Regions from separate parts of the Streptomyces sp. NPDC107562 genome, predicted to be linked through region 1. Evidence: riboswitches for the same ligand, from Rfam matches in the RefSeq annotation. Region 1 holds a riboswitch; the other holds the start of a gene.
What was found. Region 1 has a riboswitch for cyclic di-AMP ahead of ACZ7LV_RS34765 (M23 family metallopeptidase). Riboswitches for the same ligand answer to the same signal wherever they lie in the genome.

Region 1 (15,799 bases):
TCTGAAGGCGGCGGAGGGCTGGCTGGAGCGCTCGCGCGACGGGGACAACGACCCGTCCTGGCTCGGTTTCTACTCCTACGACCGTTTCGCGGCCGACGCCGCGGAGTGCTACCGCGACCTGAAGGCGCCGCGCCAGGTGCGGCGGTTCACCGAGCAGGCGCTGTCGAGGCCGACGGAGGAGTTCGTCCGCTCGCACGGGCTGCGGCTCGTCGTCTCCGCGGTCGCCGAACTGGAGTCCGGGAACCTCGACGCGGCATGCGAGCAGGGGGTGCGGGCGGTGGAGGTCGCGGGGCGGATATCGTCCGCGCGGACCACGGAGTACGTGAAGGACCTCCTGCACCGGCTGGAACCCTACGGGGACGAGCCCCGGGTGGTGGAGTTGCGGGAGCGGGCCCGGCCCCTGCTGATGACCCCGGCGTAGGGCGTCGCGCGGCGCGCCGGGCGACGCCCCCGCGGCCCCGTGGCGGGCCGGCGGGTTTGAGGGGGTTGTCAGTGGCGCAGTGCACTATCGAGAGCGGGAGGTGGTGCGGGTGCGGGCCGTCGCTTACGACTGTGACGTGCTGGTGATCGGCGGCGGGATCGTCGGCCTGTCGGCGGCGTACGCCCTCACGCGCGCCGCACCGGGGACGCGGGTGACGGTGCTGGAGAAGGAGGCCGGTCCGGCCCGGCACCAGACGGGGCACAACAGCGGCGTCATCCACAGCGGGATCTACTACCGCCCCGGCTCGCTCAAGGCGCGGTACGCGGTGCGGGGCGCGGCCGAGATGGTGAAGTTCTGCGCGGAGTACGACATCGCGCACGCGGTCACCGGCAAGCTGATCGTCGCCACCGAGCGCGCCGAGCTGCCCCGGCTGCACGCCCTGGTGCAGCGCGGCCGGGAGAACGGCATTCCGGTGCGGGAACTGGTCGCGGGGCAGATCACGGAGTACGAGCCAGGAGTGCGGGGACTGGCGGCCATACAGGTCGGGACGACCGGGGTGTGCGACTTCGTCGCGGTCGCGCGGCAGCTGGCCGAGGCGTCGGGCGCCGAGATCCGCTACGGCGCGGAGGTACAGCGCATCGACCGGCGCCCGGAGCTGGGGGTCGCCGTGCGGACGGCGGACGGCGACGTGGTGCGCGGGCGGGTGCTGGTGAACTGCGCCGGGCTGTACTGCGACGAGATCGCCCGGATGACCGGCGACGATCCCGGCATGCGGATCATCCCGTTCCGGGGGGAGTACTACGAGCTGGCGCGGCCCGAGCTGGTGCGGGGCCTGGTCTATCCGGTCCCCGACCCCGCGTTCCCCTTCCTCGGCGTGCACCTCACCCGCGGCATCGACGGCGGCGTCCACGTCGGCCCGAACGCCGTCCCGGCGCTCGCCCGCGAGGGCTACGACCGTGGGGTGGTCCGGCCCCGTGAGCTGGCCCGGACGCTGGCCTGGCCCGGGGCGTGGCGGATAGCGGGCCGGCACTGGCGCTACGGGGGCGGGGAGCTGTGGCGCTCGGTGTCCAAGGCCGCGTTCGCCCGGGCGGTACGCAGGCTGCTGCCCGCGGTGACGGAGGAGGACCTGGTTCCGTCGGCGGCCGGGGTGCGGGCCCAGGCGGTGCTCCGGGACGGCACGCTGGTGGACGACTTCCTGATCCACGAGGGTGCCCGCGCCGTCCACGTCCTGAACGCGCCGTCCCCGGCGGCGACGGCGTCCCTCCCGATCGGCCGGGAAGTGGCCCGCCGCGCCCTGAACACGCTGAACCACACCTGACCACCACCCCACCGCCCACGCCAACACCGGCACGCGCCCACGGCCCGCACGGTGCCGCCGCCACGCCCTGCGGCCCGCCCGCCGGAGCCACGCCCCCGCCGCCCTGCCGAGCCTCGGCGCACGCCGGATCCGAGGTCACTCCCGTGCCGGGGGAGACGCACGATGCCGGCACGCGCCTGCCGCCCCCACCGTGACGCCCGCACTCCGACTGCCGCACACGCCCGCTGCCCGCACGCCCCCGACCTGCACACCTCCGCCGACCACACGCGCCGGCCGCCCACGCGTGGCCGCCCGCACTCCGACTACCGCACACGCCCGCTGCCCGCACGCGCCTGCCGCCCCCACGCGTGGCGCCCGCAGAATCCCGGCTGCCCGCACACCCCCGACCCCCGCACACCTCCGCCGACCACACACGCCGGCCGCCCCCACGCACGGCGCCCGCACTCCGAATGCCGCAGGCGCCCGCTGGCCGCACACCCCCCGACCTGCACGCTCCCGCCGCCCCGCCCCCTGTCGGCCCCGCCGCCCGCGCCTGCCGCCCGCACGCCACCGCACCCACACCCGCGCCGCACCCACCCCACCGTCGGCACCCACCCCACCGTCGTCCCCGCCGCCCCGCGACTGCCGCCCGCACGCCACCGCCGCACCCACCCCCCGTCGGCCCCCCGTCCCGACGAGCCCCGACGAGCGTCGTGAACGCCACGGAGGCGCTCGCCTCCGACCCCGTAAAATCGGCCCCACTGTGTCTGACTCGCTGAACACCCCCGAAGCCCCTCACCCCACCCTCGATGCCGTCGCCGGACGGGTGCGGGTCAAGGGGGAGCCGCGTTTTCCGGACGGCCCGATGGCGGACCCCGCCGGGTCGCACTTCGAGCGGCGGATCCGGAGTTTCCAGCCGCGACGGAGCCGGGTGACGGCAGGGCAGGCGGACGCGTTGCAGCGGCTGTGGCCCACGTGGGGGCTGGACATCGACGGCTCGCGGGTCCTGGACCTCGCCGAGCTGTTCGGCAACGACAACCCCGTCGTGCTGGAGATCGGCTTCGGCATGGGCGAGGCCACCGCCCGGATGGCCGCCGCAGACCCCGACACCAACATCCTCGCCGTGGACGTCCACACCCCCGGCCAGGGCAATCTGCTCAACCTCGCCGACCAGAGCGGCATCGGCAACGTCCGGGTGGCCAACGGCGACGCGATCATCCTGCTGCGCGAGATGCTCCGCCCGGACTCCCTCGACGGGCTGCGCGTCTTCTTCCCGGACCCCTGGCCCAAGAAGCGGCACCACAAGCGGCGGCTGATCCAGCCGGACTTCCTCACCCTCGCCGCGGCCCGTCTGAAGCCGGGCGCGCTCGTGCACTGCGCGACGGACTGGGAACCGTACGCCGAGGTGATGCTGGAGGTGCTCACCGCGCACCCCGCCTTCGCGAACACCCGACCAGGCGGAGGTTTCGCGCCACGTCCCGGCTTCCGCCCCCGCACCCGTTTCGAGGGGCAGGGCCTGGAGAAGGGTCATGTGGTGAACGACCTGCTCTTCCGCCGTGTGCCGCACGAAGGTCAGCCGTAAAACCTGCCCTCGTTCGCCTCTTCGCTCGTTAGGGTCAATGCCGTGGCGACCAGTCCCCCGTACCCGACGCACCCCGGCATCCCGGCCGGCGGCACCCTGCGGCACGCGCACTGGTGGCACAGGCGGTGGGTGCGGTACGGCGCACTGATCACGCTGCTCACCCTGTCCGGCCTGGTGATCCTCGCCCTGGTCCGCGAACAGACCGGCACCGAGGGCTTCCTGGTCGGACTCGGCCTCGCGATCCTGCCCGTGCCGCTGCTCATAGCCGTCTTCCGCTGGCTGGACCGGGTCGAGCCCGGACCCTGGCGGAATCTGGTGTTCGCCTTCTCCTGGGGCGCCTGCGCCGCCGCGCTGATAGCGATCATCGCCAACAGCTTCGCGACCCGGTGGATAGCGACCGCGACCGCCGACCCGACCAGCGCGGACACCTGGGGCGCCACGGTCATAGCCCCGATCGTCGAGGAGTCCGCGAAGGCGGCCGCGATCCTGTTGCTCTTCCTCTTCCGGCGCCGCGACTTCACCGGAATCGTGGACGGCGTCGTGATAGCGGGCGTCACCGCCACCGGCTTCGCCTTCACCGAGAACATCCTCTACCTCGGCACCGCCTTCGGCACCGACCAGCTGGCCGGTCACAGCGGCATCGCCTCGGTGACCGCCGCGACCTTCTTCGTGCGGGTCATCATGTCGCCGTTCGCGCACCCCCTGTTCACGGTGCTCACCGGCATCGGCTTCGGCATCGCCGCCCTGGCCGGGGAGCGCCAGCGACTGCGCCGCGTCCTGCTGCCCCCGGCCGGGCTGCTGCTCGCGATGGGCATGCACGCCTTCTGGAACGGCTCGGCGACCTTCGGGGACTACGGCTTCTTCGCGGTGTACGGCGGCTTCATGGTCCCCGCGTTCGGCCTGCTGACCTGGCTGGTGATCTGGACGCGCCAGCGCGAGCTGCGGACCGTCCGTGAGGAACTGCCGGCCTATGTCGTCGCCGGCTGGCTCTCGCCCGCCGAGCCGTTCGCCCTCGGCTCCATGCGGGCCCGCCGGCTGGCCCGCGAGTACGCCGGCCACCACCTCGGCAGACCGGCGGGCCGCACGGTCGCGCAGTACGAGGCGTACGCCACGTCCCTCGCCTTCCTCCGGCGCCGGGGCCGCCTGGGCCGTGCCCGCGCGGACTTCGTCGTACGGGAAGGCGAGCTGCTCCAGGAACTGTGGAACCGCCGGGAGATCGCCCGCCCGGCCCTGGAGTACGCGGCGCGGGCGACCGCTCCGCCCGTGCCGGTGCTGATGCCGCCGGTCCACGGCTGGGCGCCCGTGTACGGGCCGGCGACGCCCTACCCGGCGTACAACCCGTACCGGACGTAGGGCGAGAACGGCGGCGCGGGGGCGCACCGGACAGACGAAAACCGGCAGTCCTGACGTCGGGGGGTTGCCGTCAGGACCACCGGAGTTCGCGTCGGACCCGGGTCCGGAGCCTCAGGGGGTGAGGCCCTTGCTCTGCAGCCAGGCCAGCGGGTCGATGCCACCGCCGCCGCCGGTGTGCACCTCCAGGTGCAGGTGGGCGCCGGTCACGTTGCCCGTCGCGCCCACGCGGCCGATCACATCGCCGGTGGCGACCTTCTGGCCGACGCTGACGCCGATCGACGACTGGTGGGCGTACCAGAGCTCGGTGCCGTCGTCGAGGGTCAGCACGGTCTTGTAGCCGTACGAGCCGTTCCAGCCGGCCTCGGTGATGGTGCCGCTGTGTACGGCCTTGAGAGGCGTACCGGTCGGCGCGGCGAAGTCGAGACCCGTGTGGTACCCGGAGGACCACAGGGCGCCGGCCTGGCCGAAGGTGGAGGTGAGGGTGTACGACGAGGTCGGCAGCGTGAACTGCTTGGCCAGCGCGGCGAGCCGCTCGGCCTCGGCCTTCTGCCGGGCCTCCTCCTCGGCCTTCGCCTTGGCGGCGGCGGCCTTCTCCTTGGCCTCCTGCTCGGCCTTGGCGGCGGCCTCGGCGGCGGCCTTCTCGGCAGCGGCCACGGCCTCCGCGGCGGCCTTGCTCTCGACCTGCTCCTGCTGCTGCTCGGCCTGCGCGATGATGCGGGCCCGCAGCGTCTCACCGGCGTCGGTGGTGCCCTCCGCGGTGTCCACGGTGACCGTGGCGAGGCTGCTGAGCGGAGCGGTCGCGGTCTTGGTGTCGGCGGAGCCGGAGTCGTCGTCGGAGATCAGCGAGCCGACGTTGGGCAGGTCGGGCATCGAGATCGACACCGGCGGCTTGCCGGTGTTGGCGCTCGCCATGCCGCCCGCGCCGACCGCGGCTATGACACCGACGCCGAGAACGGTGGAGCTGCGGGCGAGTCCGCCGCCACGCTGCTTGCTGACACGATGCCGGCCGCGTACGGGAAGGAGGGTCTCCGCGCTGGGATTCCACTCCTCCCACGGCCCCTCGTCGGTGCGCGGCGCGCCGTAGACGAATGTGTCGGTGCCGTCGGCGGTGCGCTGCTGCGGCACGAACGGGGCCTGTGGGGCAGGCCGGTTGGACGCCACGTGGGCGTACTCCTTTCCTTCCTTCTCGCCTACCGGGTTAGCTGACGGGTTCGGAGCAGGAAGGTCTCCTACGCGCGTAAATCAGCCGTACTGCTACGGCGACATACGCCCGATTCACCCCAATATGATGGTTCCCCGGTTCCCTTGTGCGGCCGGTGAGGGCCTCGCGCGGGATTCGGCGCGTGCGCACGGAGCCGCCTCTTGTGACGGCTGGGACGACCGCGCTGCGTTATCGGACGTTAATAGAACCGGGGCCTGATTTCCAAGCTGTTCCTCTTGATCATTAACGCTTTCTGTCGGGACGTACAGGTCTATGAACGGCGAAATTCGGGCGAGTTGACCGTCATTCGGAGTCATCTCCACATCTGACGGTGCGTCAGTCGTTATGCGGAGGGCTTCCGTTCGATCACCCGGGGTGACACGCGTCGGCCGGCCGACGGACCGCGAGCAGCGCCATGTCGTCGGTGGTGCCGCCGCCGCTGTGCAGGCGTACCTCCTCGGCCACCGTGCGCAGCAGTTCGCCGGGGCCGGGGAAGGTCCGGCCGGCCAGCCGGGCCGCGGGGTCGTAGAAGGCGCCGTGCGCGTCGCGGGCCTCGGACAGGCCGTCGGTGTACAGCAGGAGCGTCGCGCCGCCCGGGAAAGGGCACACCTCCGCACGGTCCGGCCAGGTGCCCAGCTCACCCATCCCGAGCGGCAGCGCCGGATCACGGGCGGGCAGCGTGCTCACCGTGCCGTCGGCGTGCAGCATCAGGGGCGGTGGATGGCCGCGGTTGAGGATCCGTACGACCCCGTCGTCGTGCGGGATCTCGGCGAGGACGGCGGTGGTGAAGCCCTCGAAGGCGTCGATCCCGTCCCGGCGGGTGCCCTCGCGCGCCAGCGCCCGCTCCAGCCGCTGTGCGACCGCCTCCAGCGTCGTCTCGTGCTCGGCCGCCTCCCGGAACGCCCCGATGACCACGGCGACCGCGGCGACCGCCCCCATGCCCTTGCCCCGCACGTCCCCGACCACCAGTCGCACGCCGAACCTGCTGTCCTGCACCGCGTAGAGGTCCCCGCCGATGAAGGCGTCGGCCTGGGCGGCCTCGTAGCGCGCGGCGATCTCGAACCCGCCGATCCTCCCGACGGGCTCCGGCAACACCGCCAGCTGAGCGGCCTCAGCGATCTCCCAGGCCGAGTCGAGGCGGGCGTGACCGCGCCGGACCAGCACGTTGATCAAGACAGCGAGGAGGGAGACCGTGACCACGGTGGCCAGCTCGGTCAGCGACTCCACCTCCGTGACCTCGTCGAACCGGAGGTCCAGGCCGAGGACCACGAGCACGGCCGCCACCCCGGTGAGGATCGTGGCGCGGCGGGACAGCAGCGGCGCGGCGATCAGCGGGGCGGCGGTGAACAGGGGTGCGCCGGTGAAGCCGCGCGGGGTCATGTAGTCGTAGCTGCCGCCGATCACCAGGAGCAGGGCGGGAAGGACGCGGACGAGGGTGCCGGCGTAGGAGATCGGCCGCGTCTCGGGCGGCGGCAGGGGCGGTACCGGGCTCTCCGACGTGGGGAAGTCGTCCGGGCGGCCGGGGCCGGGGGCAGGGTCTTCGGGGGCCGGGTCGCCGGGGACGCGGCCGCCGGATCCGGCGTACAGCCCCTCTCCCTCTGCCTCCGCAGGCCGCACTGTCGTCTCCCGTTACGCAGGTCACCGCACCTGTCCAGGGTTCCTGGAGCGGCGGCCCGCTACCAGCCGGGCGGGCCGACCGGATGACGGGCGCGAGCGTTGCCGGGAAACGACTCGGGGCCGGAATCCATGATCTGGATTCCGGCCCCGGGCCTTCAGTAGCGGGGACAGGATTTGAACCTGCGACCTCTGGGTTATGAGCCCAGCGAGCTACCGAGCTGCTCCACCCCGCGTCGGTAGACACCAGTGTACGCCATGCGCGGGACGCTCCGCGCCAGGGTTTCCCGCCGCCCTCGCCGACCAGCGCTTTCCGCGCTCGCGGTGCGATGACCCCGCCAGGTGTCGGTCACCCCGCGAGGTGCCGATTGGGCGCCTTGGCCGCCTCCTCGTACTCCGGAACCACCGCGACCTCCACCCCGGCCGCCGCCAGCGTCCCGCTCCCGTCCGCGTCGCGCACGAAGGTGTCCGGCTCCCGCCAGGCCGTGACCACGCGGCCCACCCCGGCGTCGAGGATCAACCGCGCGCAGGGGCGGGGCCGGGAGGCGCGGCGGGTGCAGGGCTCCAAGCTGGTGTAGACGGTGGCCCCGGGCAGCCGGGGGTCGGCCGCGTCGATCTTCGCGAGCGCCGCCTCCTCCGCGTGGACGACGGGGTCGCCGCCCTCCCGGGAGTGTCCCTGCGCGAGTTCGGTGCCGTCCCGCGCCACCACCACCGCGCCGACGCTGAACGCCGTGTCCGATGGCGGACACAGCGCCGCCAGCTCGCAGGCCAGGGCCAGCCAGCGGCGGTCGGCGGCCGAGGCGAGGCTGCCGGTGCCGGGGGCGGTCGGCTCGTAGCGCATCAGGACGACGTCCTCGATCCGCCGGGACTCGACCAGGCGCAGGCGCCCCGACGGGTAGGCGCCGGGCCCGAAGAGCCGGGGTGCGGCCGGGTCGCCGACGAAGAGGGGGGCGAGCACCAGCTGGATCTCGTCGGCGAGGCCCTCCAGGAGGAGCTGGGTGTGCAGGGTGCCGCCGCCCTCGACCATCAGGCGGCGGACTCCTCGTACGTCGTGCAGGTGCGCCAGGACCGCGCGCCAGTCGACGGTGTCGCCGAGCGCTACCACGTCGGCCGCGACGGGGTTCTCCGCCAGGCGCCGGGCGCCCTTCGTCGTCGTGTACACCACCTTCTCGCCGCCGGTGTGCCAGAAGCGGGCGTCGGGGTCCAGGTCGCCCGTGCCGGTGACCGTGACCTTGAGGGGGTACTCCGGCTTGCCCGCCGCCGTCCGCGCCGTCCGGCGGTCCGGGGAGTTGACCAGCAGCCGCGGGTTGTCGGCGCGGATGGTGCCGGCGCCGATGAGGATCGCGTCGACGGAGGCCCGTACGTCGTCGACCCGGTCGAAGTCGGCGGGGCTGGACAGGAGGAGGCGGTCGGGGCCGGTGTCGTCCAGGTAGCCGTCCAGGGAGACGGCTGCGGACAGGAGGACGTAGGGGTAGGGCATGGGACGCGCTCCGCCTCGGGGTCGGGGACCGGCGGCCTGCCGGGCCGGGGGCCCGCGTACCTGGCGGCGCGCCGGCCCGGACTATGTGGTTCAAGTTTTAAGCAAAACTACACTGGCGGCATGACGACTCGCTGGCTCACTCCGCAGGAGCAGCGCGCCTGGCGCGCGTACATGGGGGCCACCCTTCTCCTCGAGGACGCGCTCGACCGGCAGCTCCAGCAGGAGGCCGGCATGCCGCACATGTATTACTCCATCCTCGCCAATCTCTCCGAGGCCCCGGAACGCCGGCTCCGGATGACGGATCTCGCCGAGCACCTGAAGATCACCCGCAGCAGGCTGACGTACGCCGTCACCCGGCTGGAGAAGGACGGGCTGGTACGGCGCGAGGACTGCCCCTGGGACAAGCGGGGGAGCGTGGCCGCGCTGACGGAGGAGGGGATGGCCACGGTCGAACGGCTGGCGCCGGGACATGTGCGGACGGTGCGCGCGACGCTCTTCGACCATCTGACCTCGCAGCAGGTGGGCCAGCTGGAGGAGATCTTCACGGGGGTCGCGCAGGCGTTGCAGGGAGAGGACGAGGGCGGCGCGTCGGGTGATGTGCCCTGGCGGCGCCGGTCGTCGCCCTGCTCCTGAGTCCGGCCGAGACCGCACGGGGGACTGTTTGCTTTAACTTTAAAGCATGCGGTAGGGTCGCCGATCAAGAGGCTGCTTCAAAACTGAAACAACCGATTCCGGAGACCCGTATGCCCGACTTCCCCGCCGCCACCGTGCGTGCCCGCGTCCGGGTGCCGCTGCGCTTCCACGACGGCTACAGCGTCGACGCCGACCTGGTCACCTTCCACGGTCTGGCCGACGGCCAGGAACACGTGGCCGTCGTCCTCGGCGAGCCCGGCCCCCGCCCCCTGGTGCGCCTGCACTCCGAGTGCCTGACCGGCGACGTCTTCGGCTCGGCCCGCTGCGACTGCGGCCCCCAGCTGCGTGAGGCCGTCGAGCGCATCGCGACCCGCGGCGGCGTGCTGCTCTACCTCCGCCAGGAGGGGCGCGGCATCGGCCTCTACAACAAGCTCGACGCCTACGCCCTTCAGGACCAGGGCCTCGACACGTACGAGGCGAACACCGCGCTCGGCCTCCCGGAGGACGCCCGCGACTACACGGCGGCGGCCCAGATGCTCGGCGCCCTGTCCGTGACGGACCTGGACCTGTTGTCCAACAACCCCGACAAGGCCGAGCAGCTGCGCGGTCTCGGCGTGGCCGTCCACGAGCGCGTCCCCACCGGCGTCTTCACCACCGCCCACAACGTCCGCTACCTGCGCGCCAAGGTCCTCCAGACCCAGCACACGCTGCCGCTGGCGGAACTGACCGGAGACCTCGCACTCGCGCCCGCGCACGCCGCGTGCGGCTGACAGCGGATCAGCGCGCCGGGACCCGGCGCGACTTGAGGAACACACCGGCCCCCGGCTCAGATCCTGCGAGCCGGGGGCCGTCCTGTAGGCCCTGTGGGACTCGAACCCACAACCAATGGATTAAAAGTCCACTGCTCTGCCAATTGAGCTAAGGGCCCAGGCGATGTTGCCTCCCCGAGCATAGCCGGAGGAGGCCGCGTCGCCGATCGGGTATCCGGGAGACAGGGCCGGGTGCCTGAGGGAAGGGTCCGGAAGCGCGGGAGATCCACCGGTTCGCGAGCCGGGACGGGCACCGGACGGGCACCGGACGAGCACCCGACCGGCACCCGTCAGGCGCCTCCCCCGACGCGCCGGCACCGCCTAGAACAGTCCCTTGTAGTTCTGCCAGCCCGTGCTGATGCGTGCGCGGGTGCCGAAGGAGCCCTTGCCGGTCCCGGGGATCCGGTAGAGCGCGCCGGTGGTGTCGCGTGCGATCAGGTCGGCCGCGCCGTCGCCCGTGACGTCGCCGGCGCCGACGACGACGTTGTAGGAGACTCCCCAGGCGGGGGACAGCTTGACCCGGGAGGCGAAGGTGCCCTTGCCGGTGCCGAGGTAGCGGTACAGCGCGTTCGTCGTGTCCTGGGCGACCAGGTCGCCGATGCCGTCGCCGTTGAGGTCCCCGGCGCCGACGACCTTCTTGTACGTCTTCCAGTTGTCGTAGAGCTTCACGCGCGGGGCGAACGTGCCCGTGCTGGTGCCCTTGTAGAGGTAGACGCCGCCGGTGGCGGTGTTGCGGGCGATCAGGTCGGGCCGGCCGTCCTTGGTGACGTCACCGGGCGAGGTGAGGACGTTGTACTGGTTCCAGCCGGTGCCGGTCGCGATCGTGGTGTAGGGCGTCGACGGCTCCAGCGGGGCGCCGCAGTCCGGCTTGTACAGCCGAACCGTCCCGCCGCTGTACTTGACCAGGACGTCGTTGCAGCGGTCGCCGTCCATGTCGCCGACCGGCACCGCCTTCACGCTCGTCGGCCAGCCGGTGCCGGTGAGCTTCTCGGTGAACCCGCCCTTGCCCGTGCCCTGGTGGAAGGTCAGACCTCCCGAGGAGCTGAGGCTCAGCAGGTCGCCGACGCCGTCCACGATGCCCGACGGGCCGGTGTGGTCGTGGCGCACGGGGCTGCCGTCGTAGAGCCGGACGGTGCCGTGCGTCTCCAGCGGGCCGCCGACGCCGTCGGCGGGGCTGACGGTGAGTGTCCAGTCGTAGGTGCCGTTGGGGAGACGGCCGCCGGTCGCCACGTTGCCGTCCCAGCCCACCGTCAGCTCGCCGCGAGCGGACTCACTCTCGCGCTCGTGGACGTCGACGGTCCTGCCGGTGACCTTGTCGCGCACGGTCAGTCGCCAGCCGGCCGCCGGCTTGGACAGCTGCAGCGTGGTCACCGGGTCCAGGACGGCGTCGACCTCCCGGGCCTGGACGGAGGTGGCGTTGCGGGCGGGACGCAGCAGGCGCAACGGCTGCTGCGGCACGCCGGAGGGAATGAGGTGGACGCGCTCCTGCGCGTCGACGTAGGCGGCGTTGCCGCCCGCCTCGTCCACCGTCCAGCGCACGTCCCGCTGCGAGACACCGGTGTCGGGCAGGTCGCCGATCACCCGGCTCGCGGGCGTGCCGTCGGCGACCGTGGTGAGCGTCAGCTTCCCGGCGGCCCGGTCGTGCGTGACGACGTAGCCGTCGCCGAGCTTGGCCTCGCCCGTGGGCACGGGCACGGACTTGTGCGCCGTCCGGTCGTAGACCCCGGCGCGGCCGTCGCAGGCCCAGTACAGGAAGCGGCCCAGCGCCTGGAGTTCGTCCGGGGTGCAGCCCGCGTCCGTGACGAGGGTCTCGGTGGTCCGGCCGGTGGCCAGGTCGTAGGCGGTGACGCTGCCGGTGGTGGTGCCCGCGCTCCACAGCACGGAGCCGGACAGCGCGGCTGCCACGGGCGTACGGACGAGCTCCGGGGCGCCGTCGTCACCGATCCAGTAGACCGTCTGCTCGGTGGCCGTCCGGTGGATGAGGTAGTCGCCGGAGACGTCGGTGATCCGTCCGCCGGCCGGAACCGTGCGCTGCCAGGGGCCGGACGGACCGGCGACGCGGATCAGGTCCTGCTCGGCCGAGCGGTGCTCCAGCCACGCGATGTTGCCGTCGGCCGAGCCCCGGACGGGGGCGCAGGCGTCGTCGTCGACCGGGCAACGGCCGACGACGACGCTGGAGTCGGTGAGGGGAACGGCGGAACCGAAGACCGGGGTGCCCGTCGGCGCGACCGCCCGGGTCCGGGCGACACGGGTGCCGGTGGCCCCGTTGCTGGTGCCGTAGTCCGTGACGACGAGCCTGCCCTGGTCGAGCGAGAGTCCCTGGATCGCGAACGACGGCTTGCCCAGGGACTTGATCTGCGTCACGACGGGCCGGCCGTCCGGGCCGGGCTGGATGCGCTGGACACCCCAGTCGTCCGTGCCGGTACGACCGATGACCACGGACGTACCGTCGGACGCGGTGGCGATGCCCGGGCTCGACGCCTTGAAGAGGGTCACCTCGGGACCGCCGGCGAGGGGCCTGGCGTAGGACCCTTGGACCAGCCAGTCACCGACCACGGTGAGTTCCTGCGTCGGGTTCACGCCGCCGTCCCGCAGGGTGACGCGGACCGGGTCGGCGGCGAGGTCGGCACGGTCGTGGACGAGGACGGTCGGGTCGCTGGGGTTGTAGAGGACCAGGTGGTCCTCGGTGATCCGGGCCTTGAGATAGGGATCGGCCGACGGGGCCGTCCAGCTCCGGACGCGGCCCGTCGTCGTGTCGACCTCGACCACCATGGTCTCCCAGGTGCCCGTCAGCCCGGCCCGGAACAGCACCGCATCGCCGTACCTGCCCAGCGGGCGGGCCATCGTGTATTCCTCGGGCAGCCCCGTCACCGTCACGTCACGGGTGCTGCCGTCGGGCTCCGGGGACAACAGGTGGGTCTCCCGCCGGGTCGCCCCGTCCTCCTCCTGCGTTCTCCGCTCCGCCACCACCACGTCGTCGTATGCCGTGAGGGTGCCCATCTCCATGTCGTCGGAGACCCGGACCGTGCGGGTCGTGCCGTCGGCCGCGTTCCACAGGTCGACGTGGTGGTCCGCGTAGATGTAGGCGATGACGTCGCCGACCGGGCGGAACCGGCTGTAGCCCGTCGGGTGCACGACCTTCACGGATCTGCCGTCCGCGTACCGCGTCCAGACCAGACCGGAGCCTTCCAGGGTGTGGAACACGCCCTGGGCTCCGGCTCCGTCGGCGCCGGAGCCCGTGATCTGGAGCGTCGCCCCGAGATACGTGCTCCGCAAGGTCGCCGGCACCACCGTCTCCTGCGGCGTGTCCGCGACGGCGGTGCCCGGCAGCAGTGGGGTCAGTCCGCCGGCCAGGACGGCGCAAGCGGCGACGAGACGCAGACGGGTGAAGCCATGGCGAGCCATGAGGGTCCCTCCCCGGGAGAACAGAGACGGTCCCGGCGCCACCACGGCACCTCCGGCCCCCCCGGCCGTCACACCCGTCTCACGAAAACGGTTGATGCTACAACCACCTCCGCCCTCTGCGGAAAGGCATTACCTACCGCTCTTACCTACTGTTCATCGGCCCGAGCACGAAAAGCCGTGACCCCCCACCGACGGATCGGTGGGGGGTCACGGCTTGGATCAGTTACGCGGCTCTCGGCCGGCGTCAGCCGTTGCGCTTCCAGCGGGGCTTGTCCTCGCGGCGCCCGAAGGAACCACCGCCGCGGTGGTCGTCACGGCGGCCGTACGGACGCTCGTGACCGCCGGTGCGGAAGCCGGGGCGGTCGCCCTGGCGGTCCCGGTTGAAGGGGCGGTCGCTGCCACGGTGGCCACCGCGGTCGTCACGCCGGTCGAAGGAACGGGCGGGACGGTCGTCACGACGGAAGCCGCCGCGGTCGCCACCCCGGTCGTCGCGACGCTCGAAGGAGCGGCCGCCACGGTCGTCACGACGCTCGAACGAACGGCCACCACGGTCGCCGCGGTCGTCACGACGGAAGCCGCCACGGTCGCCGCGGTCGTCACGACGCTCGAACGAACGACCGCCACGGTCGTCACGACGCTCGTCACGGCGGAAGCCGCCACGGTCACCGCGGTCGTCACGACGCTCGAACGAACGACCGCCACGGTCGTCACGACGCTCGTCACGGCGGAAGCCACCACGGTCACCGCGGTCGTCACGACGCTCGAACGAACGACCGCCACGGTCGTCACGACGCTCGTCACGGCGGAAGCCACCACGGTCACCGCGGTCGTCACGACGCTCCCGGCGCTCGTAGGAGGAGGCTCCGGAACGCTCGGACCGCTCGGACCGCTCGGGCCGCTCGACGCGCTCGACGTCCCGCGCCGCCACCTGCTCCGGCACCGACACCTCGACGACGTCCGGCAGCTCGGCCGCCGCGGGCGCCTCGGCCACCACGGCCTGCGCCTCGGCCACCGCCGCCTGCGGGTCCTCGCCGCGCTCACGCGCCACCCGGGCCACCAGCCGGTCGGCGTCCTCGCGCAGCTCGGCGGCGCGCCGCTGCGCGCGCTCCAGCTCCTTGGTGAGCTGGGCGACCTCGCGCTCGGCCTGCTGCGCCGCGTTGCCGGCGGACTCGGCCTGCACCTCGGTCATCGACCGGGCACCGGTGATCTCGGCCACCTCGGGGTCGAACGCGCCGGCGCCCTGGATGATGTGGCGCGAGGCGTCGACGCCCGCGTCCTCCATCAGGCGGAAGATCTGGCGGCGCTGGTGCGGCAGGGAGAGCGAGACGACCGTGCCGGTGCGCCCGGCACGCGCGGTGCGGCCGGCCCGGTGGAGGTAGTCCTTGTGGTCACCGGCGGGGTCGACGTTGAGCACCAGGTCGATGCCGTCGACGTGGATGCCGCGCGCGGCGACGTCCGTCGCGACGAGCACGTTGACGTACCCGTCCTTGAAATCCGCCAGCGTCCGGGTGCGGGCGCCCTGCGTCATGCCGCCGTGCAGCGCCTCGGCCTTGGCACCGGCGTCGCGCAGCTGCTCGGCGACGCGGTCGGCGCCCAGCTGGGTGCGGACGAAGATGATGGTGCGGCCCTTGCGGGAGGCGATCGCGGCGGTGACCGGCGCCTTGTCCTTGGGCTTCACGATCAGGATGTGGTGCGACATGGTCGTCACCGCGCCCTGGGCCGCGTCGACCTCGTGGGAGACCGGCTCGTTGAGGTAGCGGTCGACCAGGGTCTGGATCTCGTTCTCCATGGTCGCGGAGAACAGCATCCGCTGACCGCCCGCCGGAACCTGGTCCAGCAGCTCGGTCACCTCGGGCAGGAAGCCCAGGTCGGACATCTGGTCGGCCTCGTCGAGGACGGTGATCTGCACGTCCTCCAGCGAGCAGGCGCCGCGGCCGATGATGTCGCGGAGCCGGCCGGGCGTGGCGACCAGCACGTCGACGCCCCGCTCCAGGGCGTAGATCT
Region 2 (15,799 bases), on a different contig from region 1:
GTTCCCGAGGATCGCCACGCGTGGCCCCGCCGGCAGCGGCTGGCGCGCGAGCAGCAGCCCGGCGTCCACCAGTTCGGTGATCGTGTCCACCCGGATCACCCCGGCCTGCCGCAACAGCGCGGACACCGTGGCGTGCGGCAGGCGCGTGGCCCGTACCGCGTGTCCCTGTGGCGCCGCGCCCCCGTGCCGCGCGCCCTGGACCACGACCAGCGGTTTCGCCGCCGCGGTCCGCCGCGCGAGCCGGGTGAACTTGCGCGGGTTGCCGATGGACTCCAGGTACATGAGGACGACGTCGGTGTCCGGATCGTCGTACCAGTACTGGAGGGCGTCGTTGCCGGACACGTCCGCACGGTTGCCGGAGGACAGGAAGGTCGACACGCCCGTGTCCCCGGTGACCCCGCCACCGCGCCGGTGCAGCCGGGACAGCAGGGCGATGCCGATCGCCCCGGACTGTGCGAACAGCCCGATCCGCCCGGGCCGCGGCATCTCAGGGGCCAGCGAGGCGTTGAGCCGCACCGCCGGGGAGGTGTTGATGATCCCGAAGGTGTTCGGGCCGATGATCCGCATGCCGTACGCGCGTGCCTGCCGCACGAGTTCACGCTGGCGCTCGCGCCCGTCGGGCCCGCTCTCGGCGTACCCGGCGGAAATCACGACGAGCCCCTGCACGCCGTGCTCCCCGCACTCCGCGACCACGTCCGGGACATGCTCCGCCGGCACCGCCACCACCGCGAGGTCGACGGTCTCCTCGATGTCGCGCACCGACCTGTGGGCGGGCACCCCGTCGAGTTCCTTCCACCCGTCGGGCAGCGCCCTGTTCACGGCGTACAGGCGGCCGGTGAACCCGGCCTCCCGGAGGTTGCCGAGCACGCTGCGGCCCACTCCCCCGGGCGTGCGCCCGGCGCCGACGACGGCGATCGAACCGGGCGTCAGCAGCCGCCGTACCGACCGCCCCTCGGCGCGCTGCTCCCGCGCGCGCTGCACCGCGAGCGAGCGGTCGGTGGGTTCGAGGTCGAACTCCAGCCGTACGACGCCGTCCTCGAAGCTGCGCTTCTGGGTGTACCCGGCGTCCGTGAACACCTTGATCATCTTGTTGTTGGCGGGCAGCACCTCGGCGGCGAAGCGACGGATGCCGCGCTCGCGGGCGACGGCGCCGATGTGCTCCAGCAGGGTGGAGGCGACGCCGCGCCCCTGGTGGGCGTCCTGCACCAGGAAGGCGACCTCGGCCTCGTCGGCGGGCGCGGACGCGGCCATCCCGTCGGCGCCGATGCGGTCGTAGCGCACGGTGGCGATGAACTCGCCGCCGATGGTCGCCGCGAGTCCCACCCTGTCCACGAAGTCGTGGTGCGTGAAGCGGTGGACGTCCTTCGCGGACAGCCGCGGGTAGGGCGCGAAGAAGCGGTAGTACTTCGACTCGTCCGAGACCTGCTCGTAGAAGCTGACCAGGCGCTCGGCGTCGTCGACGGTGATGGGCCGGATGCGTGCGGTGCCGCCGTCGCGCAGCACCACGTCGGCCTCCCAGTGGGCGGGGTACTCGTGCCGGTCCGACGGGCTCTGCATGGGGCCCAGAGTACGGCTCGCGTACGACAACGGCGCGAGGCAGTCTGTGGAGGGACACGAGCCGGAGCGAGGCCGCGTTCCGGCGCCGCCCGGGGCGGGACACCGGGCCCGTCGGGGCATGCTCCACGATGTGGGAAACTGGTCTAGACAACCCTGAACACCTGAAGGGCAGCATCACATGGCTGAGCGCCGCGTCAACGTCGGCTGGGCCGAGGGTCTCCACGCCCGCCCCGCCTCCATCTTCGTCCGAGCCGCCACGGCCGCAGGCGTCCCGGTGACGATCGCCAAGGCGGACGGCAACCCCGTCAACGCGGCCTCCATGCTGGCCGTCCTGGGTCTGGGCGCCCAGGGTGGCGAGGAGGTCGTCCTGGCCTCCGACGCCGAGGGCGCGGACGCCGCGCTCGACCGTCTGGCCAAGCTGGTCGCGGAGGGCCTCGAGGAACTTCCCGAGACCGTCTGAGCCCCCCCGACGGCATTTCCGAAGCCGCGTCGCCTCTTTCCGGGCGGCGCGGCTTTGCCGTTCTCCGGCACACCCGGTCGGTTTTCCGCACCACGACGCGCCCGAATTCAGGGCATGCCGAAAAGGGCAGCGGAAATTGCTCCGCCGCCGAAAGTCGTTTCTTTGTATACGGCGCTCGTGTTAATGCCGCAGGCCCGACATGTTGACGGCATGTTGCGAAGTCCTCACACGGTCCGCGCGGTCTCCGACGCCGGGAAATCGGAGCCGGTGCGCGCCGGTCGCGCGCTCGGCGTGCAGCGCCGTGACCGCGCGCGCCCTTTCACCGTCGCCGCGCGCCACCGCGTCCACGATCGCGCCGTGCTCCGACCAGGACTCCACGTGGCTGAGCGGCGCCTCCACGGAGTACATCCAGGCGATCTTGTGCCGCAGCTGGGTCAGCATCGCGATCAGCGCGGGGCTGCCGGAGGCCTGGGCGAGCGTCTCGTGGAACCAGCCGCCCAGGGAGCGCAGATCCTCGCTGCTGCCCCGCCTCGCCCGCTCCTGGCCCAGCCGGACCAGGCCGCGCAGCACCTTCAGATGGGCCTCGGTACGCCGCTGCGCGGCCCGCGCGGCACCGAGCGGCTCCAGCAGCAGGCGCATCTCCAGCAGGTCGGCGGCCTCCTGCTCGGTGGGCTCCGCCACGCACGCGCCCGCGTGCCGCCGGGTCACCACGAAGCCCTCGGCCTCCAGCGTGCGCAGGGCCTCGCGGACGGGGACGCGCGAGACCCCGTAGCGGCGCGCGAGGAGTTCCTCGGTGAGCCGGCCGCCACGCTCGTAGACACCCGCGACGATGTCGTCCCGGATGGCCGTGCACACCGAATGCGCCGGAACACGCATGACCGACCTCCGCCTTAATCCCCGTGAAACGCCGACGACTGACGTGTGTTCCGCGACTCTATTGCAATGAGCCGGAATTTCCGATGGCGGGCCGGAATCCATGCATATTTTTTGGACATACAGGCGTGCGAAACACCGAAAGCCCCGGCTCACGGAGCCGGGGCCACGGGAAACGGGCGATCCGCCGTCAGACGCCGACGCCGTGCGAGCGGAGGTAGGCGACCGGGTCGATGTCCGTGCCGTACTCCGCCGTCGTCCGGGCCTCGAAGTGGAGGTGCGCTCCGGTGACGTTGCCGGTGGCGCCGGACAGGGCGATCTGCTGCCCCGGCGTGACCGTCTGGCCCACCGAGACCGAGAAGGACGACAGGTGCCCGTACTGGGTGTACGTGCCGTCGTTCATCTTGATCACCACTTGATTGCCGTACGCCCCGCCCCAGCCGGCCTCGACGACGGTGCCGGACCCGACCGCGTGCACGGGCGTGCCGCTCGCCGCGTGGAAGTCGACACCGGTGTGGCTGCCGGACGACCACAGGGCGCCGCCGGACCGGTAGCCGGTGGAGACGTAGGAGCCGCTGATCGGCGACACATAGGTGGTGAGGCGCTTGCGCTCCGCCTCGCGGGCGGCGCGCTCCTTGGCCTCGCGGGCCTCCTCGGCCCGCTCCTCCGCGCGCTTCTTGGCGGCGGCCTCGGCCTTCTTCTCGGCCTCGGCCTCCGCGGCCGCCTGCTGCTGGGCGACGGCCTGGGCGTCTATCTGTTCGGCGACCGAGTCGCCGATGGTGATGACCGGGAGCAGGCCGGTCTGCTCGGCCGCGGGCTCGGCGGCGAGCGCGGGAGCGGCCAGGGTGCCGATGACACCGGTGGTGGTGAGGGCCGCGACCCCCGCCGCGCGGGCGGTGGTGCGCTTCATCCGGCTGGGACGACGGTGCTTCCCGGTGGCGCGCGTGAACGCCATGTAGTGGCTGGTCCTTTCCTTCCCTCTCGCCTACCGGGTTAGCTGACGGGTTCGGAGCAGGAAGGTCTCCTACGGACTCCCTCGCCGTGCGCGGGAGTCCGATTCACCCCAGGGACTTCATGGTTGGGTCCCCGGCTCCCCTGGCTCGCGCCGTACGGGGACTCGGCGATGGCTGTCCGGTGCCGCGGGTGCGGCGCACTGCCTGACGGACAGCCCGGATGACGCTAAGCGGGACATCTTTCAATCCCCAAACCCAACCGGGCGTTTGTAGCGCATCCCACAGGCCAGACAGGCGACCTCTCCCTCAATTGGGACATAAAGGGGCCCTGGTGACGCATCCGTCACCAGGGCCCCTGCACGCGCGTGCCGTGCGCAGGCCTCTACTCGGCCGACACGACCGTGACTTCGCCGATGCCGAGGGCCTCCACGGGCTCCTTGATCTGCGCCGCGTCACCCACGAGGATCGTCACCAGACGGTCCGCCGGGAAGGCGCTGACGACGGCCGCGGTGGCCTCGACGGTGCCGGTCGCGGCCAGCTGCTGGTACAGCGTCGCCTGGTAGTCGTCGGGGAGGTGCTGCTCGACCTGGTCGGCCAGCGTCCCCGCGACGGCCGCGGCGGTCTCGTACTTGAGCGGCGCCACCCCGACGAGGTTCTGCACGGCGACGTCCCGCTCGGCGTCCGTGAGCCCCTCCGCGGCGAGCGTGCGCAGCACCGTCCAGAGGTCCTCCAGCGCGGGACCGGTGTTCGGGGTGTCCACGGAACCGCTGATGGCGAGCATCGCGGCACCGCTGCCGTCGGGCGCGGAGCGCAGCACCTGACCGAACGAGCGCACCCCGTAGGTGTAGCCCTTCTCCTCGCGCAGGACGCGGTCCAGACGCGAGGTGAGGGTGCCGCCCAGGCAGTACGTGCCGAGCACCTGGGCCGCCCACACGCGGTCGTGCCGGTCGGGGCCGACGCGGCCGATGAGCAGCTGGGTCTGGACGGCGCCGGGACGGTCCACGATCACCACGCGGCCCGTGTCGTCCGCCGTCACCGGCGGCACCGGACGCGGTTGCGCCTGGGAGCCGGCCCAGGCGCCCAGGGTCTCGCCGAGCAGCACCTCGACGTCGATGTCCGTGAGGTCGCCGACGACCACGGCGGTGGCGGTGGCGGGGCGGACGTGCCGCTCGTAGAAGGCGCGTACGGCCGCGGAGTCGATCTTCGCGACCGTCTCCTCGGTGCCCTGACGCGGGCGGGACATGCGCGAGGCGGTCGGGAACAGCTCCTTGGAGAGCTCCTTGGCGGCCCGCCGGGCGGGGTTGGCCAGCTCGTGCGGGATCTCGTCGAGGCGGTTGCGGACCAGCCGCTCGACCTCGCTGTCGGCGAAGGCGGGCGCCCGGAGCGCGTCGGCCAGCAGCCCGAGCGCCTTGGGCAGGCGGGAGACCGGCACCTCCAGGCTCAGCCGGACGCCGGGGTGGTCGGCGTGCGAGTCCAGGGTGGCGCCGCAGCGCTCCAGTTCGGCGGCGAACTCCTCGGCGGAGTGCTTGTCGGTGCCCTCGGAGAAGGCCCGCGCCATGATCGTGGCGACGCCGTCGAGTCCGGCCGGCTCGGCCTCCAGGGGCGCGTCCAGCAGCACCTCCACGGCCACGACCTGCTGGCCGGGGCGATCGCAGCGCAGCACCGTGAGGCCGTTGTCGAGCGTCCCGCGCGTGGGAGCCGGGAACGCCCAGGGGCGGGCCTCGCCCGCCTGCGGCTGCGGGTGGAAGTCCATCGTGGCGAGCTCGGTCACTTCGCCGCCTCCTCGGTGTCGTCGTCTGCGTCGGTCTCGGCGTCTGCCGCAGCCGTGGGCTCGTAGACGAGCACCGCGCGGTTGTCGGGCCGCAGGCGGGCCTTGGCGACCTCCCTGACCTCCTCGGCCGTCACCTCCAGGACCCGCTGCACGGCGGTGAAGGCGAGCTTCGGGTCACCGAACAGCACGGCGTAGCGGCAGAGTTCGTCGGCGCGGCTGGCTACCGTGCCCAGCCGGTCCAGCCATTCGCGCTCCAACAGCGCCTGCGCGCGCTCCATTTCCTCGGCCGTCGGGCCCTCCTCGGCGAACCGGGCGAGCTCCTCGTCGATCGCGGCCTCGATGACCGGCACCTCGACGTCGCCGGACGTCTTCACGTCCAGCCACCCCAGGGACGGCGCTCCGGCCAGCCGCAGCAGGCCGAACCCGGCCGCCACCGCCGTGCGGTCGCGCCGGACGAGCCGGTTGTACAGGCGGGACGACTCGCCGCCGCCGAGGATGGTGAGCGCGACATCGGCCGCGTCGCACGCGCGCGTGCCGTCGTGCGGGAGCCGGTAGGCGCCCATCAGGGCACGCGCCGGAACCTCCTCCTCGATGACCTCGCGCGACTCCTTGCCCATGACCTCGGGCAGCGAGCCGTCACGCGGGGCGGGCTTGCCGTCGTGGCCGGCGATGGAACCGAAGTACTTCTTGATCCATTCGAGCGTCCGCTCGGGATCGATGTCGCCGACCACCGACAGCACCGCGTTGTTCGGCGCGTAGTACGTACGGAAGAACTGGCGCGCGTCCTCCAGGGTCGCCGCGTCCAGGTCGGCCATCGAGCCGATCGGCGTGTGGTGGTACGGGTGGCCCTCCGGGTAGGCGAGGGCGGTGAGCCGCTCGAAGGCGGTCCCGTAGGGGACGTTGTCGTAGCGCTGGCGGCGCTCGTTCTTGACGACGTCCCGCTGATTCTCCATGGACTCGTCGTCCAGGGCGGTGAGCAGCGAGCCCATGCGGTCCGCCTCCAGCCAGAGGGCGAGCTCCAGCTGGTGGGTGGGCATGGTCTCGAAGTAGTTGGTGCGCTCGAAGCTGGTCGTGCCGTTCAGGGAGCCACCGGCACCCTGCACCAGCTCGAAGTGACCGTTCCCCTTGACCTGGGCGGACCCCTGGAACATCAGGTGCTCGAAGAGGTGAGCCAGGCCGGTACGCCCCTTGACCTCGTGGCGCGAGCCGACGTCGTACCACAGGCACACCGCCGCGACCGGGGTCAGGTGGTCCTCGGAGAGCACCACACGCAGGCCGTTGTCCAGGCGGTGCTCTGTCGCTGTCAGCCCGCCGGAGCCTGCCTCGGCTGTGGCCGTGTGACCCATGGGCATGTACGTCCCTTCGATCGCGGTGCGGTCGGGAAACCGCGGAAATCCTGCCAGTCCTGCCACTGTATGCAAGCGCGCGGACCTGGTGTGAAGTTCCCGGAGCGCGTACGCCCACAGCGAGAATCCGGATGCCCGGCGCGAGGGCGTAGCCTGCGGGTCAGCGCGGGGCCGGGTGGCCGACGTCGGGTCCAGCGTCCGCGCTGTCAGTGGCGCGGTCCACAATGGTCCGCGTCAGATGTGGTTCACGCTCAGCTGGAGTGAGCCGCAGGGACCTGAGCGCCCCGTGGGCGAACGACCGAAAACAGGAGGAGCCGGCAGCGATGGCCCGCCGCAGCACGAAGACCCCGCCGCCCGACGACTCGTACGAGGAGCGGATCCTCGACATCGACGTCGTGGACGAAATGCAGGGCTCCTTCCTCGAGTACGCGTACTCGGTCATCTACTCCCGGGCCCTGCCGGACGCCCGTGACGGTCTCAAGCCCGTGCACCGCCGCATCGTCTACCAGATGAACGAGATGGGCGTGCGCCCCGACCGCGGGTACGTGAAGTGCGCCCGCGTGGTCGGCGAGGTCATGGGCAAGCTGCACCCCCACGGCGACGCGTCGATCTACGACGCCCTGGTGCGCATGGCGCAGCCGTTCTCCATGCGGGTGCCCCTGGTGGACGGCCACGGCAACTTCGGCTCGCTGGGCAACGACGACCCGCCCGCCGCCATGCGGTACACCGAGTGCCGGATGGCCGAGGCCACGAGCCTGATGACGGAGTCCATCGAAGAGGACACCGTCGACTTCGCGCCGAACTACGACGGCCAGGAGCAGGAGCCGGTGGCCCTGCCCGCCGCCTTCCCGAACCTGCTGGTCAACGGCGCCTCCGGCATCGCGGTCGGCATGGCCACGAACATGCCGCCGCACAACCTGCGCGAGGTGATCGCGGCTGCCCGCCACCTGATCAGGCATCCGAACGCCGATCTCGACGCCCTGATGCGGCACGTCCCGGGCCCCGACCTGCCCACCGGCGGCCGGATCGTCGGCCTCACCGGGATCCGCGACGCCTACGAGACGGGCCGCGGCACGTTCAAGATCCGCGCCACGGTCGCCGTGGAGGACGTGACGGCACGCCGCAAGGGCCTGGTCGTCACCGAGCTGCCCTTCGCGGTCGGCCCGGAGAAGGTGATCGCGAAGATCAAGGACCTGGTCGGTTCCAAGAAGCTGCAGGGCATCGCCGACGTCAAGGACCTCACCGACCGCGAGCACGGACTGCGCCTGGTCATCGAGATCAAGAACGGCTTCGTGCCGGAGGCGGTCCTGGAGCAGCTCTACAAGCTCACGCCGATGGAGGAGTCCTTCGGCATCAACAACGTCGCGCTGGTCGACGGCCAGCCCCTCACGCTCGGCCTCAAGGAACTCCTGGAGGTCTACCTCGACCACCGCTTCGAGGTCGTGCGCCGCCGCTCGGAGTTCCGCCGCGGCAAGCGGCGCGACCGCCTGCACCTGGTCGAGGGCCTGCTCACGGCGCTGGTGGACATCGACGAGGTGATCCGCCTCATCCGCTCCAGCGACAACTCCGCGCAGGCCAAGGAACGCCTGATCGAGCGCTTCGGGCTGAGCGACATCCAGACGCAGTACATCCTGGACACGCCGCTGCGCCGGCTGACCAAGTACGACCGCATCGAGCTGGACGCCGAGAAGGACCGGCTGACCACGGAGATCGAGGAGCTGACCCGGATCCTCGAGTCGGACGCCGAGCTGCGCAAACTGGTCTCCACCGAACTGGCCGCCGTCTCCAAGAAGTTCGGCACCGACCGGCGTACGGTCCTGCTGGACTCGACCGCCACGGCGGTGGCCGCGGTTCCGCTCCAGGTCGCCGACGACCCGTGCCGCATCCTGCTGTCCTCGACGGGGCTGCTGGCCCGTACGGCCGACGCCGAGCCGTTCCCCGAGGCCGCCGCGGCCAAGCGCGCCAAGCACGACGTGATCGTCTCGGCGGTCCCGGCCACGGCCAGGGGCGAGGTGGCCGCGGTGACCTCGGCGGGCCGGCTGCTGCGGATCAACGTGGTCGACCTTCCCCAGCTCCCGGAGACGGCGGCGGCGCCGAACGTCTCCGGCGGTGCGCCGCTCGCCGAGTTCGTCTCCCTGGAGGGCGACGAGACGGTGGTCTGCCTGACCACGCTCGACGAGTCCTCCCCGGGACTCGCGCTCGGGACGGAGCAGGGCGTCGTCAAGCGGGTGGTGCCGGACTACCCCGCCAACAAGGAGGAGCTGGAGGTCATCACCCTCAAGGAGGGCGACCGGATCATCGGAGCGGTCGAGCTGCGCACGGGAGAGGAGGACCTGGTCTTCGTCACCGACGACGCGCAGCTCCTGCGCTACCAGGCCTCGCAGGTGCGCCCGCAGGGACGCCCGGCGGGCGGCATGACGGGCATCAAGCTCACCGAGGGCGCCAAGGTCATCTCCTTCACGGCCGTGGACCCGGCGGTGGACGCGGTGGTCTTCACCGTCGCGGGTTCGCGCGGCACGCTGGACGACTCCGTGCACACGACGGCCAAGCTGACCCCGTTCGACCAGTACCCGCGCAAGGGCCGGGCGACCGGCGGCGTGCGCTGCCAGCGGTTCCTGAAGGGCGAGGACTGCCTGTCCTTCGCCTGGGCGGGCGCCACGCCGGCCCTCGCCGCTCAGAAGAACGGCTCGCCCACCGAGCTGCCCGAGATCGACCCCCGCCGCGACGGCTCGGGCGTGTCCCTGGCGAAGCCGGTCGGGGCGGTGGCGGGGCCGGTCTAGAGCGGGGGCTCCTCGGGATGCGTGGGGTACGGATCCCGAGGGTCCGCATCACGGGGGTGCGCATCCCGTGCGTCCGGTACGTAGCGCAGGACGCCCCACATGCCGTGCTCATCGGCGTGCGGGGCGTCGTCGGCGCACGCCGAGAGTTCCTTGTCGAGGGCGGGGGCGTCGATGCCGGAGCCGATGAGGACGAGCTGGGTGAGGCGTTCGGCGTCGGCTTCCCACGGCTCCGGGTAGAAGCGCAGGAACCGTCCGACGGCGTGCACGGCGTACCGGTTGCGCGCATCGTGCGGGCCGAAGTCGACGTACCCCTTGATCCGGTAGAGCCCCTCGGGCCGGCTGTCGAGGAACGTCATCAACCGGCGCGGGTCCAGGGGCGTCTCGGAGACGAAGGAGAGGCTGTCGTAGGCGGCGTGCAGATGCCCGGCGTGCTCGTGCTCCTCGCCCGCGCCCGCGCCGTGGTGCTCGCGCAGGTCGTCGAAGGACAGCTGCCCGACGCGCTCCCGCGAGGGCCGGCAGTCGAAGAGGAACTCGGGGTCGACACGGCCGTAGGTCGCCGGGACGACGGCCGCACGGTCGGCGAGGGAACGGACGAGGGCGAGGACCCGCGCGGAGTCCGGCGCCCGGTCTGTCTTGTTGACGACGACGAGGTCGGCGAGCGCGAGGTGCCGGTCGATCTCGGGGTGCTTCGCGCGCGTGTCGTCGAACTCGGCGGCGTCGACGACCTCCACGAGCCCGCCGTAGACGATGCCCGGATGCTCGCTGGCCAGCACCATCCGCACCAGTTCCTGGGGCTCGGCGAGCCCGCTGGCCTCGATGACCACGACGTCGATCCCGGCGCCCGGGTGTGCCAGCCGTTCGAGGTAGACGTCCAGCTCACCGGCGTCGACGGCACAGCACAGGCAGCCGTTGCCGAGGGAGACGGTGGAGTCCCCGAGGGCGCCGGCCACCGCCATGGCGTCGATCTCGATGGACCCGAAGTCGTTGACGAGGGCGCCGATGCGGCTGCCTCTGCTGCGGTGCAGGAGATGGTTGAGCAAGGTCGTCTTGCCGGAACCCAGGAATCCGGCGAGTACGACGACCGGGATCTGCCGGGAACCGGGGCTCGGACCCACCGTGCGACCTCTCTCACGCCTACGCGCACACCGGTTCACACCCGGGCGCACCTTACGGAACTTGCATGCCGGGCCAGGATACGAGCACGCAGAATCTCCGCGTAGTGAACGATTGTTAGCAGCGCGGGCGGGGCAGACGTTGGGCATGGCGCCGGTTTGTGCGACCCTCGCTTCCTTCCGTGCGCCTCCTCTCCGCCTCCCCGCCGATCAGAGCCGCTCGGCACCCTGGGAGACGGCAAGCGCCGCCCACCGCTCGCCGGTCCCCACCCGTCGACCCGCACCCCGACGACCGGCGGGCGGCTGCCTGAATCGGGGGTTGACATGGCCACACGGAAAATAAGGACACGGGGGCTGGGCACCGCTGCGGCAGCGGGCCTGGGTCTGCTGACAGGAGCCCTCGCCGCGCTGGCCGCGGAACGCCGCACGGCACACGCCATGCGAGCGCGACTCGACCGCCTGGAAGCACAGGTGGCCCATTCGCACCGGCACGCGAACCTCGCGAACCAGCAGCATCTGCACTGGGAGCTGCTCAGCAAGGCGATCGACAGTCCTGAACTGGCAGAGGTGCTGGACATCTTCGAGGCACCGGCGTCACCGCTGGAGCGCAGGCAGTACCTCTTCGCCAATGCCCTTTACACGAACCTCCTCTTCTACTACCGCATCGGCAACCTCAGCCGTGAGGAGGTCTTCGGACGGATGCGCGGCCTGCTGCAGAACCCGGTCGTCCGGGAGTACTGGATCGCGACGCGCGGCCAGCGCGCCACCCTTCCGGAGGACTCGGACGAGGCCGAGTTGGGACGCATGGTGGACGACCTTCTTCGGCAGTTGGAGGAGGCGGACACCGAGGAATGGTGGGTGGTGGGCGAGCCGCCGCCCGAGTAGGAACACGCTCGCGCAGAAATCACACCCTCGGGCCATAACGAACGGGTGAATACGTCAGTTGTCCCAGTCGCCACTGGGGTTGACTCTCGCCTGACCGTGCCGAGTGACCCCACAAGCGTCGCTCACGCTGCCGGACGACGAGTGCACCCACAAGGCGCCTTCGCACCAGCTGCCGTCGTGCACCCCTCTTCAGTCGTGGACCAAAGGGAACAAACAGTGAGTCAGATCATCCGTCGGATCGGTGTACCTCCAAGCCAGCGCGGAAGCACTGGAGGAGGCAATTGCCCTGACATCTTCGAATTGGCCGACGGAAACTTCGCCGTCATCGGCAGGGACGCCACGGACTCACTCGACCCGGATCTACCCTCCGACGCCTCACGGGCCGATTACGAGCGCATCGTCGTCATCACCCGCGAAACCCTTATTCGCGCAAAGCGCGACATTCCTGATGTGTGAGTGAACTATGGACCTCGCCACGATAGCCGCGCTTGTAGGTGCGGCCGGCGGCCTGCTCGCCGGAATCGCAGCAGTGATCAACGCGTTCAAGTCGCGGTCGAGAGACCGGTCTCCGGACCAACCACCACCACCGCAGCCCTAGCCCGGTAACCGCCGGGACCACTGCGTGCAGGTCCGGCACCAGAACGGTGCCGGACCTCGTTCGTTCCGCGGCCGGCCTCACGCCGCCTGCGGCACCTTCACCGGCGCCCCGGGCCCCACGTAGCGTGCCGCCGGGCGGATGATCTTCGAGTCCTGGGACTGTTCCAGGATGTTGGCGCTCCAGCCGACCACGCGGGCCGCGGCAAAGGTCGGGGTGAACATCTCGCGGGGCAGGCCGCAGAGTTCCATGACCACGCCGGCGTAGAACTCGACATTGGTGTGCAGTTCACGGCCGGGTTTGAGTTCGGCGAGGATCGCCTCGACGCGGCGTTCCACCTCCACCGCGAAGTCGACCAGCGGCCCGCCGAACTCCTGGGCGATGCCCCGCAGCATGCGGGAACGCGGGTCCTCCGTGCGGTAGACGGGGTGCCCGAAGCCCATGATGCGGTCGCCGGAGAGGACCCGCTCCCGGATCCAGGGGTCGACACGGTCCACCGTGCCGATGGCGTCCAGGGTGTCCAGCGCCCGGCTCGGGGCACCTCCGTGCAGGGGCCCAGACAGCGCTCCGACCGCACCGACCAGGCACGCGCCCACGTCGGCACCGGTGGACGCGATCACCCGCGCGGTGAAGGTTGACGCATTGAATCCGTGATCAATGGTTGAGATCAGGTATTGCTCGACCGCACGGGCCCGCCGCCGATCCGGTTCCTCGCCCGTCAACATGTACAGGTAGTTCGCCGCGTACGACAGGTCCTCCCGCGGCGGCACCGGCGCGAGCCCTTGACCGAGCCGATGCAGCGCCGTGAGGACGGTCGGCACGGCCGCGGTCGCCACGAGCGCGTCCTCGCGCCGCCGGTCCGCGTCGATGTCGTACAGCGGACGGAAGCCGTGCGCCGCGCCCAGCAGGGACAACGCGGTGCGCAGCCCGGCGAGCGGACCGGAGCGCCCACCGGCCGCCGCGATGGCGGGCAGCGCCGCCGACACCTCGTCGGGCAGCCGCCTCAGCGCGGCGGTCCGGGCGGCGAAGGCCGCCGCGCTCGGGCCGTCCGGCAGCTCTCCGTGCACCAGGAGATGCCAGACGTCCTCGAACGAGCGGGTCTGCGCGAGGTCGACGGCGGAGTACTGCCGGTAGTGGTAGAAGCCCTCAAGACCCCGTACGTCACCGATCTCGGTGTCGGTCACAACGACACCCGCGAGTCCCCGCGGCACGTCGACGGCACTGGATGCGGACCTGTTGACGGACATGTTTTCCTCCCTGGACTTGATGTGACTGTCCATGGTTGACTCAATTGCTGTCAATATTGATTGAATCAATACAGGAGTCAACGTGTCGCCCAGGCCGCTACGGTGACCCCCATGCGCGATCAAGAACCCGGCCCCGTCCCACCGGGCCGGCGACTGAGCACCAAGGAGGCCGCCGAGCTGCTCGGCGTGAAGGCGGAGACGGTGTACGCCTATGTCAGCCGCGGCCAGCTGACCAGCCACCGCACGCCGGGCGGCCGGGGCAGCACGTTCGACGCCGAGGAAGTGGCGGCGCTCGCCCGGCGCAACAGGCGTGAGAGCACCGGGAGTCCCGGCACCGCCACCGAGCTGTCCGTCCGCACCCGCATCACGTTGATCGACGACGACCGGTACTACTTCCGGGGAGTCGACGCGACCGAACTCGCCGCACGCCACAGCTACGAGGAGATCGCCGAGTGGCTGTGGACGGGGCGACTGCGCTCCGGGATCACCTTCGCAGCGCCCCTGGCGTCCGTCGCCGTGGCCCGGCGCGCCGTCGACTCGCTGCCCGAGCACAGCCGACCCACCGACCGGCTGCGCGTCGCCGTGGTCGCCGCCGCCTGCGCGGACCCGCTGCGGTTCGACCTGTCCGAGGACGCCGTCCTCGGCACCGCGCGCGTGCTGATCCCCACGCTCGTCGCCGCCCTCCCGCCGCGCCGCCCCACACAGCGCGACGAGGGCTCCCTGGCCCAGCGCCTGTGGCGACGGCTCAGTCCGCGCGACCCGGACGAGACCTCGCTGCGCGCCCTGGACATGGCGCTCGGCCTGCTCGTCGACCACGACCTCGCCGCCTCGACGCTCGCCGTGCGGGTCGCCGCGTCGGCCCGAGCGCACGCCTACGCGGCCGTCTCCGCCGGGCTCGGCGTGCTGGAGGGCCCCCTGCACGGCGCGGCCAGTGGTCTTGCCCACCGGATGCTCGTGGAGGTCCTCGACCAGGGTGACCCGGCGCCCGTGGTCGCGGACGAGCTCCGGGCCGGCCGCCGCATCCCGGGTCTCGGCCACCAGTTGTACCCGGGGGAGGACCCCCGCGCGCGGGCGCTTTTCGCCGCCCTGGAGGAGATGCCCGACGCCGAGCCGGCCCTGGCCGCCGCCCGCGACGTCGTGGCCATCGCCGCACGGCACACGCCGTTGCACGCGAACGTCGACCTGGCCCTCGCCGTGCTCACCGTGGCCGGCGGCATGCCACCCACCGCGGGCGAGACGATCTTCGCGGTGGCCCGGACCGCGGGCTGGATCGCCCACGCGCTGGAGGAGTACGGCGAACGTCCCCTGCGGATGCGCCCCAGCGGCCAGTACGTCGGCTCGCGACCTCCGCAGCCCCTGCCCGAGTAGGACCGCGCTGCCGACCGGACAGGACCACGGTCGCAACCGCTGCCAAGGCCACAGCCGCTGCCACAGCCGCTGCCGGAACAGGACACGGGGACGTCCGGAAGTCACCCTGGACGAAGTCAGGTTAGGCTCACCTGTGTGAGTAGGTGTGCAACCGTCTCGCGGGACTTCGACGAGCCCGTTTCCGGAACCGCCGCGACCGCCAGGACCTGGCTCCTGGTGGAACAGCCGGGTCCCTGGGGCGCGCGGGCGCTCACGTCGAGCCACCTGGATCCCGCGCTGGGCCGGGCCCTGGAAGCAGCCGCGAAAGGCACAGGCGTACGGGTCGCGCTCATCCGCCGCCCCGGCCGCCACGCCGACTTCGGCACTCCCGCCGTACGCCACGTCTACGCGGCGCACACCCTGCCCGGCAACGCCTGGCTGCGGGCCGCCACCGTCGACGACCCGGAGCGGCTGCTCGACCTCGACCTCACCGCCCTGGGCGCGGGCGACCACCGCTCCTTCGACGCCACGCTGCAGGCCCGCCCCCACACCGGCGCCCCGCTCGCCCTCGTCTGCACCAACGGCAAGCGCGACCGCTGCTGCGCGCTCCTCGGCCGCCCCCTGGCCAACGAACTCGTCGCCTCCGGCATGGGCGGCATCTGGGAGGTCACCCATCTGGGCGGTCATCGCTTCTCCCCGACCGTGCTCGTGCTGCCCCACGGCTACGCGTACGGCCGGGTCGAGGCCCACACCGTCAAGGACGTCCTGGACGGCCTCCAGGAGGGCCGCGTGGTCGCCGAGGGCTGCCGTGGCCGTTCGGCCTGGGAACGGCCCGGCCAGGCGGCGGAGCTGGCCGTGCGGACAGCCGCCGAC

Region 2: it holds a riboswitch for cyclic di-AMP, as region 1 does, so the genes downstream of both, ACZ7LV_RS10865 (M23 family metallopeptidase) here and ACZ7LV_RS34765 (M23 family metallopeptidase) in region 1, are expected to answer to the same signal.

What each region holds. Positions count from the first base shown of each region.
Region 1 is NZ_JBVKBE010000018.1:116,532-132,330, reverse strand. It holds gene ACZ7LV_RS34785 (MFS transporter) at 1-421, shown strand, start outside; gene lhgO (L-2-hydroxyglutarate oxidase) at 501-1,739, shown strand; gene trmB (tRNA (guanosine(46)-N7)-methyltransferase TrmB) at 2,482-3,300, shown strand; gene ACZ7LV_RS34770 (PrsW family intramembrane metalloprotease) at 3,343-4,653, shown strand; gene ACZ7LV_RS34765 (M23 family metallopeptidase) at 4,765-5,814, opposite strand; cyclic di-AMP (ydaO/yuaA leader) riboswitch at 5,826-6,005, opposite strand; gene ACZ7LV_RS34760 (PP2C family protein-serine/threonine phosphatase) at 6,221-7,471, opposite strand; tRNA gene ACZ7LV_RS34755 (tRNA-Met) at 7,631-7,704, opposite strand; gene ACZ7LV_RS34750 (dihydrofolate reductase family protein) at 7,818-8,948, opposite strand; gene ACZ7LV_RS34745 (MarR family winged helix-turn-helix transcriptional regulator) at 9,069-9,581, shown strand; gene ACZ7LV_RS34740 (GTP cyclohydrolase II) at 9,692-10,351, shown strand; tRNA gene ACZ7LV_RS34735 (tRNA-Lys) at 10,437-10,509, opposite strand; gene ACZ7LV_RS34730 (FG-GAP repeat domain-containing protein) at 10,712-13,795, opposite strand; gene ACZ7LV_RS34725 (DEAD/DEAH box helicase) at 14,040-15,799, opposite strand, start outside.
Region 2 is NZ_JBVKBE010000003.1:103,052-118,850, reverse strand. It holds gene ACZ7LV_RS10880 (bifunctional acetate--CoA ligase family protein/GNAT family N-acetyltransferase) at 1-1,557, opposite strand, end outside; gene ACZ7LV_RS10875 (HPr family phosphocarrier protein) at 1,736-2,017, shown strand; gene ACZ7LV_RS10870 (GntR family transcriptional regulator) at 2,198-2,893, opposite strand; gene ACZ7LV_RS10865 (M23 family metallopeptidase) at 3,081-3,845, opposite strand; cyclic di-AMP (ydaO/yuaA leader) riboswitch at 3,858-4,023, opposite strand; gene ACZ7LV_RS10860 (M16 family metallopeptidase) at 4,226-5,614, opposite strand; gene ACZ7LV_RS10855 (M16 family metallopeptidase) at 5,611-6,966, opposite strand; gene ACZ7LV_RS10850 (DNA gyrase/topoisomerase IV subunit A) at 7,284-9,740, shown strand; gene ACZ7LV_RS10845 (CobW family GTP-binding protein) at 9,737-10,855, opposite strand; gene ACZ7LV_RS10840 (DUF6082 family protein) at 11,177-11,737, shown strand; gene ACZ7LV_RS10835 (hypothetical protein) at 11,954-12,193, shown strand; gene ACZ7LV_RS10830 (citrate synthase/methylcitrate synthase) at 12,413-13,579, opposite strand; gene ACZ7LV_RS10825 (citrate/2-methylcitrate synthase) at 13,691-14,947, shown strand; gene ACZ7LV_RS10820 (sucrase ferredoxin) at 15,083-15,799, shown strand, end outside.